2 regions of the Arthrobacter sp. 9E16 genome follow, and region 1 is predicted to be linked to the other one. Evidence: predicted binding sites of a transcription regulator. Region 1 holds the regulator's gene; the other holds the start of a gene.

What was found. The regulator HrcA, encoded in region 1, represses chaperone genes, less so after heat shock. The targets are predictions, from matches to a motif close to TTNGCACTCGNNNNNNNCGAGTGCNAA.
Region 2: groL (chaperonin GroEL) is a predicted target of HrcA. The motif match lies at 1,611-1,637, and genes of this name have one in related genera.

The regions. Positions count from the first base shown of each region.
Region 1 is NZ_PJIU01000002.1:372,787-377,126, reverse strand. It holds gene CXR00_RS08490 (16S rRNA (uracil(1498)-N(3))-methyltransferase) at 1-191, opposite strand, end outside; gene dnaJ (molecular chaperone DnaJ) at 193-1,332, opposite strand; gene hrcA (heat-inducible transcriptional repressor HrcA) at 1,469-2,482, opposite strand; gene CXR00_RS08475 (DUF3097 domain-containing protein) at 2,697-3,539, shown strand; gene CXR00_RS08470 (DUF4870 domain-containing protein) at 3,681-4,100, shown strand; gene hemW (radical SAM family heme chaperone HemW) at 4,150-4,340, opposite strand, start outside.
Region 2 is NZ_PJIU01000005.1:58,846-63,185, reverse strand. It holds gene groL (chaperonin GroEL) at 1-1,453, opposite strand, end outside; gene CXR00_RS16975 (cold-shock protein) at 1,775-1,978, opposite strand; gene CXR00_RS16970 (LytR C-terminal domain-containing protein) at 2,199-2,828, opposite strand; gene CXR00_RS16965 (DUF3263 domain-containing protein) at 2,866-3,168, opposite strand; gene CXR00_RS16960 (uracil-DNA glycosylase) at 3,335-4,081, shown strand; gene CXR00_RS16955 (siderophore-interacting protein) at 4,096-4,340, shown strand, end outside.

The sequences.
Region 1 (4,340 bases):
GACGGCCCGGCAGCGGCAACCGTACCCGTGAGCCGGCGCCCGAACCCGTCCACGATATCCACCGGTTCCCCGGGCGCCAGGCGTTTCACGGCAACTGCGTGGTGGGCTTCAGCCCCTTCGAGGACAAAAAGGGAACCGGCCCCGGCGGCCCGGACGGCATCCGGGTCACCGAAGAAGATCGGGTTGGTCATGTCAGTGGTTGCCCAGGCGGTCCCGCAGCCGGGCAAAGACGCCGGTGCCGCTGCCGGCCAGACGACCCTCGGCATATTCCTCACCGCGCAGCTGCGCCAGCTTGCGCAGCAGTTCTTCCTGCTCCGCATCCAGCTTCTGCGGGGTTTCCACGTGCAGGTGGACCAGCAGGTCTCCCCTGCCGTAGCCGCGCAGATGAGTCACGCCAAGTCCCTTGAGGGTAGTGACTTCACCGGACTGAGTGCCGGCCTTAACCGCAATCTCCCGGTCGCCGTCGAACGTCTCGAAGTTGATGGAGGACCCAAGCGCCGCCGCCGTCATGGGCACGGTCAGTGTGGCGTGCAGGTCATCGCCTTCGCGGACAAACGTAGGATCGGCATTTACCCGGATTTCCACGTACAGGTCGCCCTGGGGTCCGCCGGCCGTACCGGCTTCACCCTGTCCGCCCAGCTGGATGCGGGTGCCGGTGGCTACACCGGCGGGAATCTTGATGTTCAGGGTACGGCGGCTGCGCACGCGGCCTTCGCCGGCGCACTCGTGGCAAGGGTCCGGGATAACGGTTCCGTAGCCCTGGCAGGACCCGCACGGCGCGCTGGTCATAACCTGGCCGAGAATGGAGCGCACGGCACGCTGTACCTGGCCGGATCCGTGGCAAATGTCGCAGGTCCGGGGTGAGGTTCCCGGCTGGCAGCAGCTTCCGTCGCAGGTGGGGCAGGTGACCGCGGTGTCGACCTCGATCTTCTTGTTGGTGCCGAAGACGGCATCCTTCAGATCGATGCGCACATTGATGAGGGCATCCTGGCCGCGGCGCGTCCGTGAAGCCGGTCCCCGGCCGCCGCCTCCGCCGCCGCCAAAGAAGGTGTCGAAGATGTCCTGGAAGCCGAAGTTCTGGCCACCGAAGCCGGCGCCGCCGCCAAAGCCGTTGTCGTTGCCGTTCTCGTTGCCGGTGGTGTCATAGATGCGGCGTTTCTGCGGGTCCGCGAGCACCTCATAGGCGTGGGTGACGGCTTTGAACTCGTCCTGCGCTCCGGGAGCAGAGTTAACGTCCGGGTGAAGCTTGCGGGCAAGCTTCCGGTACGCCTTCTTGATTTCTTCGCCCGTGGCGTCGCGTCCGACACCCAGGACCTGGTAGTGATCGCTCACTCGTGCACATCGCTTCCTGTAATTGGCAGTATCCGCGTTGTTACCGCGCCGCCCTCCGTCCGGAGGCGTCCACCGGCTGCTGTCGCCCGCGGGCGGCGGCAACCGGCGTAATGCTGCTGTATTCGTCTAACGTTTTTTAGTTGTTCAGTATTCGGGAAAGATAACGGGCCACGGCGCGCACTGTGGCCATGGTGTTGGGGTAGTCCATGCGGGTTGGTCCGAGCACCCCCACCTTTGCCGAAGAATCGGGTCCGTAACCGGTGGCTACGACTGATGCCTCTGAAAGGGATCCATGCGGGTTCTCCCGTCCAATCCGCACCGAGACACCTCTGGCGTCCTGCTCCATTTCGGACAACAACCGAAGCATGACGACTTGTTCCTCAAGTGCCTCCAGGATGGGGCCTATCGTCAGGGGAAAGTCTACTGTGGAACGGGCCAGATTGGCGGTGCCGGCCATGACCATGCGGTCTTCCCGGTTGATTCCGGCCAGCTGCTCCAGACAGTGCGCCAGCGCCGCGGCGTTCCGCCTCTTCGGGACGGGAACCTGGACGAGGCAGTCGGCCAGTTGTCCGGTTATCCTGGTCAGCGGCGTACCGCTGAGTGCGGACAGGAAATGCTGCCGCAGTTCCAGCAGGTCCGGCTCGGTCACCTGGTCGGGAACCGTGATGACACGCTGCTCCACCCGTCCGGTGGTGGAAATCAGGACCACCAGCACCTGGGCCGGTGCCAGCAGGACAAATTCGATGTGGCGGACCTTGGCGTTGCCGAGATGCGGATACTGCACCACCGCCACCTGGTTGGTCAGCTGCGAGAGCAGCCTGACGGTCCGTTCCATGACGTCATCGAGATCCTCTGCACCCTCGAGCAGGGTCTGGATGGCCTTGCGCTCGGCGGCGGACAGTGGTTTGACGTCTGAAATCCGGTCCACGAAAAGGCGGTAACCCTTGTCGGTGGGGATGCGTCCGGCGGAAGTGTGAGGTGCGACAATCAGGCCCTCTTCTTCAAGGGCCGCCATGTCATTTCGAATGGTGGCGCTGGACACTCCCAGCTGGTGGCGTTCCACCAGTGCTTTGGATCCAACGGGTTCGCGCGAATGCACGTAATCCTCAACAATGGCCCGGAGCACCTCGAGTCTGCGTGGTTCACTCATGGTTTTCCCTCCCTTGCTGATGTCCTGCCGGTGCTGAGTGTCCTGACAGCGGTTCCGAACAGGCATGCGGATTGGCGCCGGGCTGGTTAGCACTCACCCTGCCCAAGTGCTAAGTCTAATACGGATCGGCGGCGTTGCTAGCATTGAGGAGCCCGTGCCCGCACGTGCCGAATCCGCGCAGGAACCAACCGCAATCAGAGTGAGGGATACACCCGTGTCGAATTTTTCGTGGGGCCCGCAGGACATTAGCGCCCCGGCCCGGCGGGTATTGCCCAAAGTCGGCGCCGAGATCGGGCTCGTACTTGAAGACGTGCACAGCGGCTGGGTTGGTGCCGTGGTGCGCGTCGAGAAGTCCGGCGGCCTGCACCTGATGGTCTTGGAGGACCGGCGCGGCAAGACGAAGTCCTTCGAGCTGGGCTTCGGATTCCTTTTGGACGGGGAGCCCGTGGAGGTGGTTCCGGCCGTCAAGGCTGCGGCCCCGGTGTCCCGGCGGACGGCGTCGGGCTCTGTCCGGGTGGACAACGTCCGGGCGCGCACCGCGCGGGCCAGCCGCATCTGGGTGGAGGGAAAGCACGACGCGGAACTGGTGGAAAAGGTGTGGGGTGATGATCTGCGCGTGGAGGGCATCGTCGTCGAGCCCCTGCACGGCGTGGATGATCTTGCCTCCGCTGTAAAGGATTTCAGCCCGGGCCCCGGACGCCGGCTGGGCATCCTGGTGGACCATCTGGTGTCCGGGTCCAAGGAGTCCCGGATAGCTGCCGAAGCCATGGCCGTTCCGGGTGCCCGCGGGAACGTGCTGATTGTGGGCCACCCGTACGTGGACGTGTGGCAGGCCATCAAGCCGCAGACCATCGGCCTGGCAGCCTGGCCCGTGGTGCCCCGCCACGAGGACTGGAAAACGGGCATTCTCAAAGGCCTGGGCTGGCCGCACCGGGACCACACCGATGTTGCCATGGGCTGGAAGAAACTGCTGGGCAGCGTCAGTTCATATGCCGATTTGGAGCCGTCGCTGCTGGGGCGGGTGGAGGAAGTTATCGACTTCCTGACCGTCCCTTAGCGGCTCCACCGCCGTGCCGTTGCGGGCTGGAGCTCCTCCAGCCAGTAACCTAGATGAGATATGCAGCAGCCGGACGGCCCCAGTCCGCACCGGCGCACCGGGCCAGGCGTCCAGAGTCAAAAGGAAACAGCAGTGTCGAACATCCGTCAAAATGACCAGCACCGCCCCGACGACCGGGGTGCGGCCCAGCGTCCCCCCTATCAGGGCGCACCGGCCAACGCGCTGCCCCTCACCGCTTCAGAGGACCGCCAGTGGGCAACCATGGCGCACTTCGGCGGCATTCTGGGCTTCATCCCCTCGATGATCATCTACCTGGTATTCCGCGACCGCGGCCCGTTCACGGCGCAGGAATCCAAGGAAGCGCTTAACTTCACGCTTCCTCCCACCATCATCGCCATGGTCGCCTGGCTGCTGTCCTTCATTCCGGTGATCGGCTGGGTCTTCGCCATCCTGAACGCCCTGCTGTGGGTTGCCATCGCGGTTTCCTCAGTGGTCGCCGGCATTGAATGCAACCGCGGACGGCCTTACCGCTACCCGCTGAACCTGCGCCGCATCCAGTAAGGCCGGGACTGGATCAGCCCGGCGGCGGACCTCAGTCCGGCAATAGGACCTAGTCCGGAAGCAGGCGGCGGACGACGGCGTCCGCCAGCAGGCGGCCCTTGGTCGTCAGCAGCACGCGGCCGGTCAGGGCGGCCTTCGCGTCCACCAAACCGTCGGCCATCAAACCCGCCACGGCGAGCCGGCCCGAATCCTTGAGCCGGGACAGTTCCAGGCCCTCAGCCAGGCGGGTGCGCAGCATGA
Region 2 (4,340 bases), on a different contig from region 1:
CTTCATACTCGCCCGTAGCAGCGTTCAGGCCCCAGCCCTCGGGCAGGCCGCGGACCTTGTCGACAACGACGCCCGGCTCCATGCCGGCGTTGAAGGCGATCTGCTTCAGCGGAGCGTCGATGGCAACGCGGACGATGTTGGCGCCCGTTGCTTCGTCGCCCTCGAGGTTCAGGTTTGCGAAAGCCTTCAGGCCGGCCTGGATGAGGGCCACGCCGCCACCGGCGACGATGCCTTCTTCAACGGCAGCCTTTGCGTTGCGGACAGCGTCCTCAATGCGGTGCTTGCGCTCCTTGAGCTCAACTTCAGTTGCAGCGCCGGCCTTGATGACTGCAACGCCGCCGGCCAGCTTGGCCAGGCGTTCCTGCAGCTTCTCGCGGTCGTAATCGGAATCGGAGTTCTCGATTTCGGCGCGGATCTGGTTGACGCGGCCCGCGATTTCCTCGGGGTCACCGGCGCCTTCCACGATGGTGGTCTCGTCCTTGGTGACTACCACCTTGCGGGCCTTGCCCAGCAGGTCCAGCGTGGCGTTTTCCAGCTTCAGGCCGACTTCCTCGGCGATGACCTGGCCACCGGTGAGGATGGCAATGTCAGCCAGCTGGGCCTTGCGGCGGTCGCCGAAGCCCGGAGCCTTGACGGCAACGGACTTGAAGGTGCCGCGGATCTTGTTGACCACCAGGGTTGCGAGGGCTTCGCCTTCGACGTCTTCGGCGATGATCAGCAGCGGCTTGCCGGACTGCATGACCTTCTCGAGAACGGCAACGAGGTCCTTCACGTTGGAGATCTTGGAGTTCACGATCAGGATGTACGGATCTTCCAGGACCGTTTCCTGGCGCTCGGCGTCGGTGACGAAGTAGCCGGAGATGTAACCCTTGTCGAAGCGCATGCCTTCGGTGAGCTCAAGCTCCAGGCCGAAGGTGTTGGACTCCTCGACGGTGATAACACCTTCCTTGCCAACCTTGTCCAGCGCCTCAGCGATCAGATCGCCGATCTGCTGGTCACCGGCGGAGATGGAAGCCGTGGCAGCAATCTGCTCTTTGGTCTCGATTTCCTTGGCGGAGGCGAGGAGTTCGGCCGTGACAGCTTCGACAGCCTTCTCGATGCCGCGCTTCAGGCTCAGCGGGTCGGCGCCGGCAGCAACGTTGCGCAGGCCTTCCTTGACCAGTGCCTGGGCGAGGACCGTTGCCGTGGTGGTACCGTCACCGGCAACGTCATCAGTCTTCTTGGCAACTTCCTTGACCAGCTCTGCGCCGATCTTTTCGTAGGGATCGTCGAGCTCGATCTCCTTGGCGATGGATACGCCGTCGTTCGTGATGGTGGGGGCGCCCCACTTCTTCTCAAGGACAACGTTGCGGCCACGCGGGCCGAGGGTAACCTTCACGGCGTCGGCGAGGATGTTCAGTCCGCGCTCGAGGCCGCGGCGTGCCTCTTCGTCAAATGCAATGATCTTGGCCATAACGGCTTTCGTCCTTCCGGAACAGTCATGCTGGGTGCTTAGATGTTGCATTCCAGACTGCGGTGCCCGCGACGGACGGGCCAACAGGAGCGATCTCTTTACGCTCCCGCAGGCCCTCACCTCAGTGGCTTGCTCTTTCACTCAACGCCGACCGCTTTTAGCAGTCATACGGCAAGAGTGCTAAGTCAATAATTAGCACTCCCGCACACTGAGTGCAAGCGATCACGGCTCGGTGCTTGGCGCGTCACAGGCAACAGCATCCACGGGTTCCGTTTCCGTGTCCGCAGGGCAGTCATAGGATTGGCGGCCCGGCACCGGCAGCTACACGGTGCGGACGTCCTCAGCCTGCGGCCCCTTCTGGCCTTCGCCGATGTCGAACTCCACGCGCTGGCCCTCTTCAAGGGTGCGGTATCCGGATGCCTGGATTGCCGACCAGTGCACAAAAACATCCGTCTGTGCTTCGTCCACGGTAATGAATCCGTAGCCTTTTTCCCCGTTGAACCATTTGACGATCCCCTGCGCCATGTGCGTTTCTCCCACCTTTTTTGCGAGCGAAAGTCCAGCCACGGTGATCATGGCGGAACTGGCCGCGGCACACAGAGCAGTCCGGAACGCGGAGCTGTTTCTGCCGGCTCCGGATCCTGCGCGGTACGGCTGGCACTCACTGTAGCCAGTGCAGGCCGGAGCGCCCGGTGCTGTGCAGGATTGTTATGGAGTATTTACGCAGCAGGAGGCAGTTTGGCTGCTACTGGAATCCCGGGCCGGGCACCACGGTGACCAGCGTGAAGTCCGGCGACTGAACGACGGTGGGAATCCCAAGCAGCTGCGACAGCTCCTGGGCATTGGGCAGCTGGTCCTCGGTGCCGTAGAAAATGATCGATCCCTGCAGCTGCTGTCCGCCCCAGTTGGCAACCTGCGCCGTAGTCCAGCCATCGGCTCCCAGCCGGGCTGACACGCTGGCTCCCAAACCGCCGATTCCGCTTCCGTTCAAGACCACTACGGGCTGGCTCCGGTCCGCTGCGGCAGGCGTGGGTGAAGGTGTGGGGGAAGGTGTGGGTGCGGGTTCAGCACTCGGTGCAGCGGTGGCGGACGGGGTTGGTTCCGTACTCTGCCCGGGTTCAGAGGCCTGCGGTTCCGGGGATTCCACGGAAGCGGAGGAATCTGCGGCAGGCGCCCTGTCGCCGTCGTCCGTTCCGATGCCCAGGCGGGGAAGGACAAAGTAAGCCGCCACCCCAAGCACCAGGGCGAGTACGCCAACGGTGATGATTAGGCCGAGTCCGCTTGAGCGCGAAGGGATCAGCCGTTCCCGGTGAACGCCCTGGCGCGACGACGTTTCGGGAACCTTGTCGAACTCATCCCGGGGGTAATTGCTCATGGTGAGGTATCAGTCCTTGGTCTCAGGTGGCGCCGGTTTAGACGTCAGAGCCTGAACGACGGGCGGTGCGCGCGCGCTGACGGGTTGTTCGTAGTCTACGCAGTCTCTTGACCAGCATAGGGTCGTGAGCCAGGGCGTCCTCGGTGTCGATCAGCGCATTGAGGACCTGGTAGTAGCGTGTGGCGGACATGCCGAACAGCTCGCGGATGGCTTGTTCCTTCGCGCCGGCGTACTTCCACCAGGCCCGTTCCAAGGCCAGCATCTGCTGTTCCTGTTCCCCCAGCGGGCTGTCGGGGTCAACCGCGCCGTCAAGCGAGAAGGCTTCGGTTGTTTCGGCCACAGAATGCTCCCAGATAGTTGACGGTTTCACCACCCATGTTAGTTGGTGAATAACAGCTCTGTCATTTGCGTCTTCCGCCCTACCGGAATAGCCCGTTCCCCTGCATCCGGCCTACGCTGGATGGGTGAGTTCAAGCGACCCGACGCTCTTTCCTCTGCCGCACGAGCTGCCCGGCGACAAACCGTTCCCGTTCGCCGCCCCCGCAGCGCTCAGTGATGTCATGGCTCCGGACTGGGCCTGTGCACTGGGTCCCGCTGCCCAGGACCTGCACCGGATAGCTGCCGGACTCCAGGAAGAGCGCGCGTCCGGACACACCGTCCTGCCTGCGCCGGAGAACATCCTCCGGGCGTTTTCCCGTCCCCTTGCAGACGTCAAAGTCCTGCTGATCGGCCAGGACCCGTATCCCACTCCCGGCCATGCCGTGGGACTGTCCTTTTCCGTGGACCCTGCAGTGCGTCCGCTGCCGCGGAGCCTGAACAATATCTATAAGGAACTTCACGCGGACCTCGGGATACCGCCCAGCATCCACGGTGACCTTAGCTGCTGGTCAGACCAGGGGGTGCTGCTGCTGAACCGGGTGCTGACGGTTCGTGCCGGCAGCGCAGGGTCCCACCGCAAACGAGGCTGGGAGCAGATTACCGAGCTCGCGGTCCGGGCCCTGGTTGCCCGGCGCCTGGCTGACGGGAGCCGGTCCCCGCTGGTGGCCGTGTTATGGGGCAACGACGCCCGTTCAATCGTTCCGCTGCTCGATGATGTCCCGAGGATCGAATCCGCCCATCCCAGTCCGCTCTCCGCCTCGCGCGGATTCTTCGGCTCACGTCCCTTCAGCCGGGTTAACGAACTGTTGCAGCAACAGGGCGCCTCGCCAATTGACTGGCGGCCGGCGCGATACGGTAAAGAAAACGTCCTTTGATCTAGGAGAACCACATGCCTGACCCTTCCGCGCCCGCCGCAAAGCCAGCGCAGGATGTTCCCCGCCGGGCCCGTCCGCTGTTGGTCCTGGAGGTTCTGCGGACGGAGCAGCTGACTCCCCACATGGTTCGGGTGATTGCCGGCGGACCCAATTTCTCCCGATTTGCGACCAATGGTTTTGCCGACTCATACTGCAAGATCTGGTTCGGTCCGGACGGTAAGCCGCTGGACGGAACAGCGGAGCTCGAAGCACTCCGGGA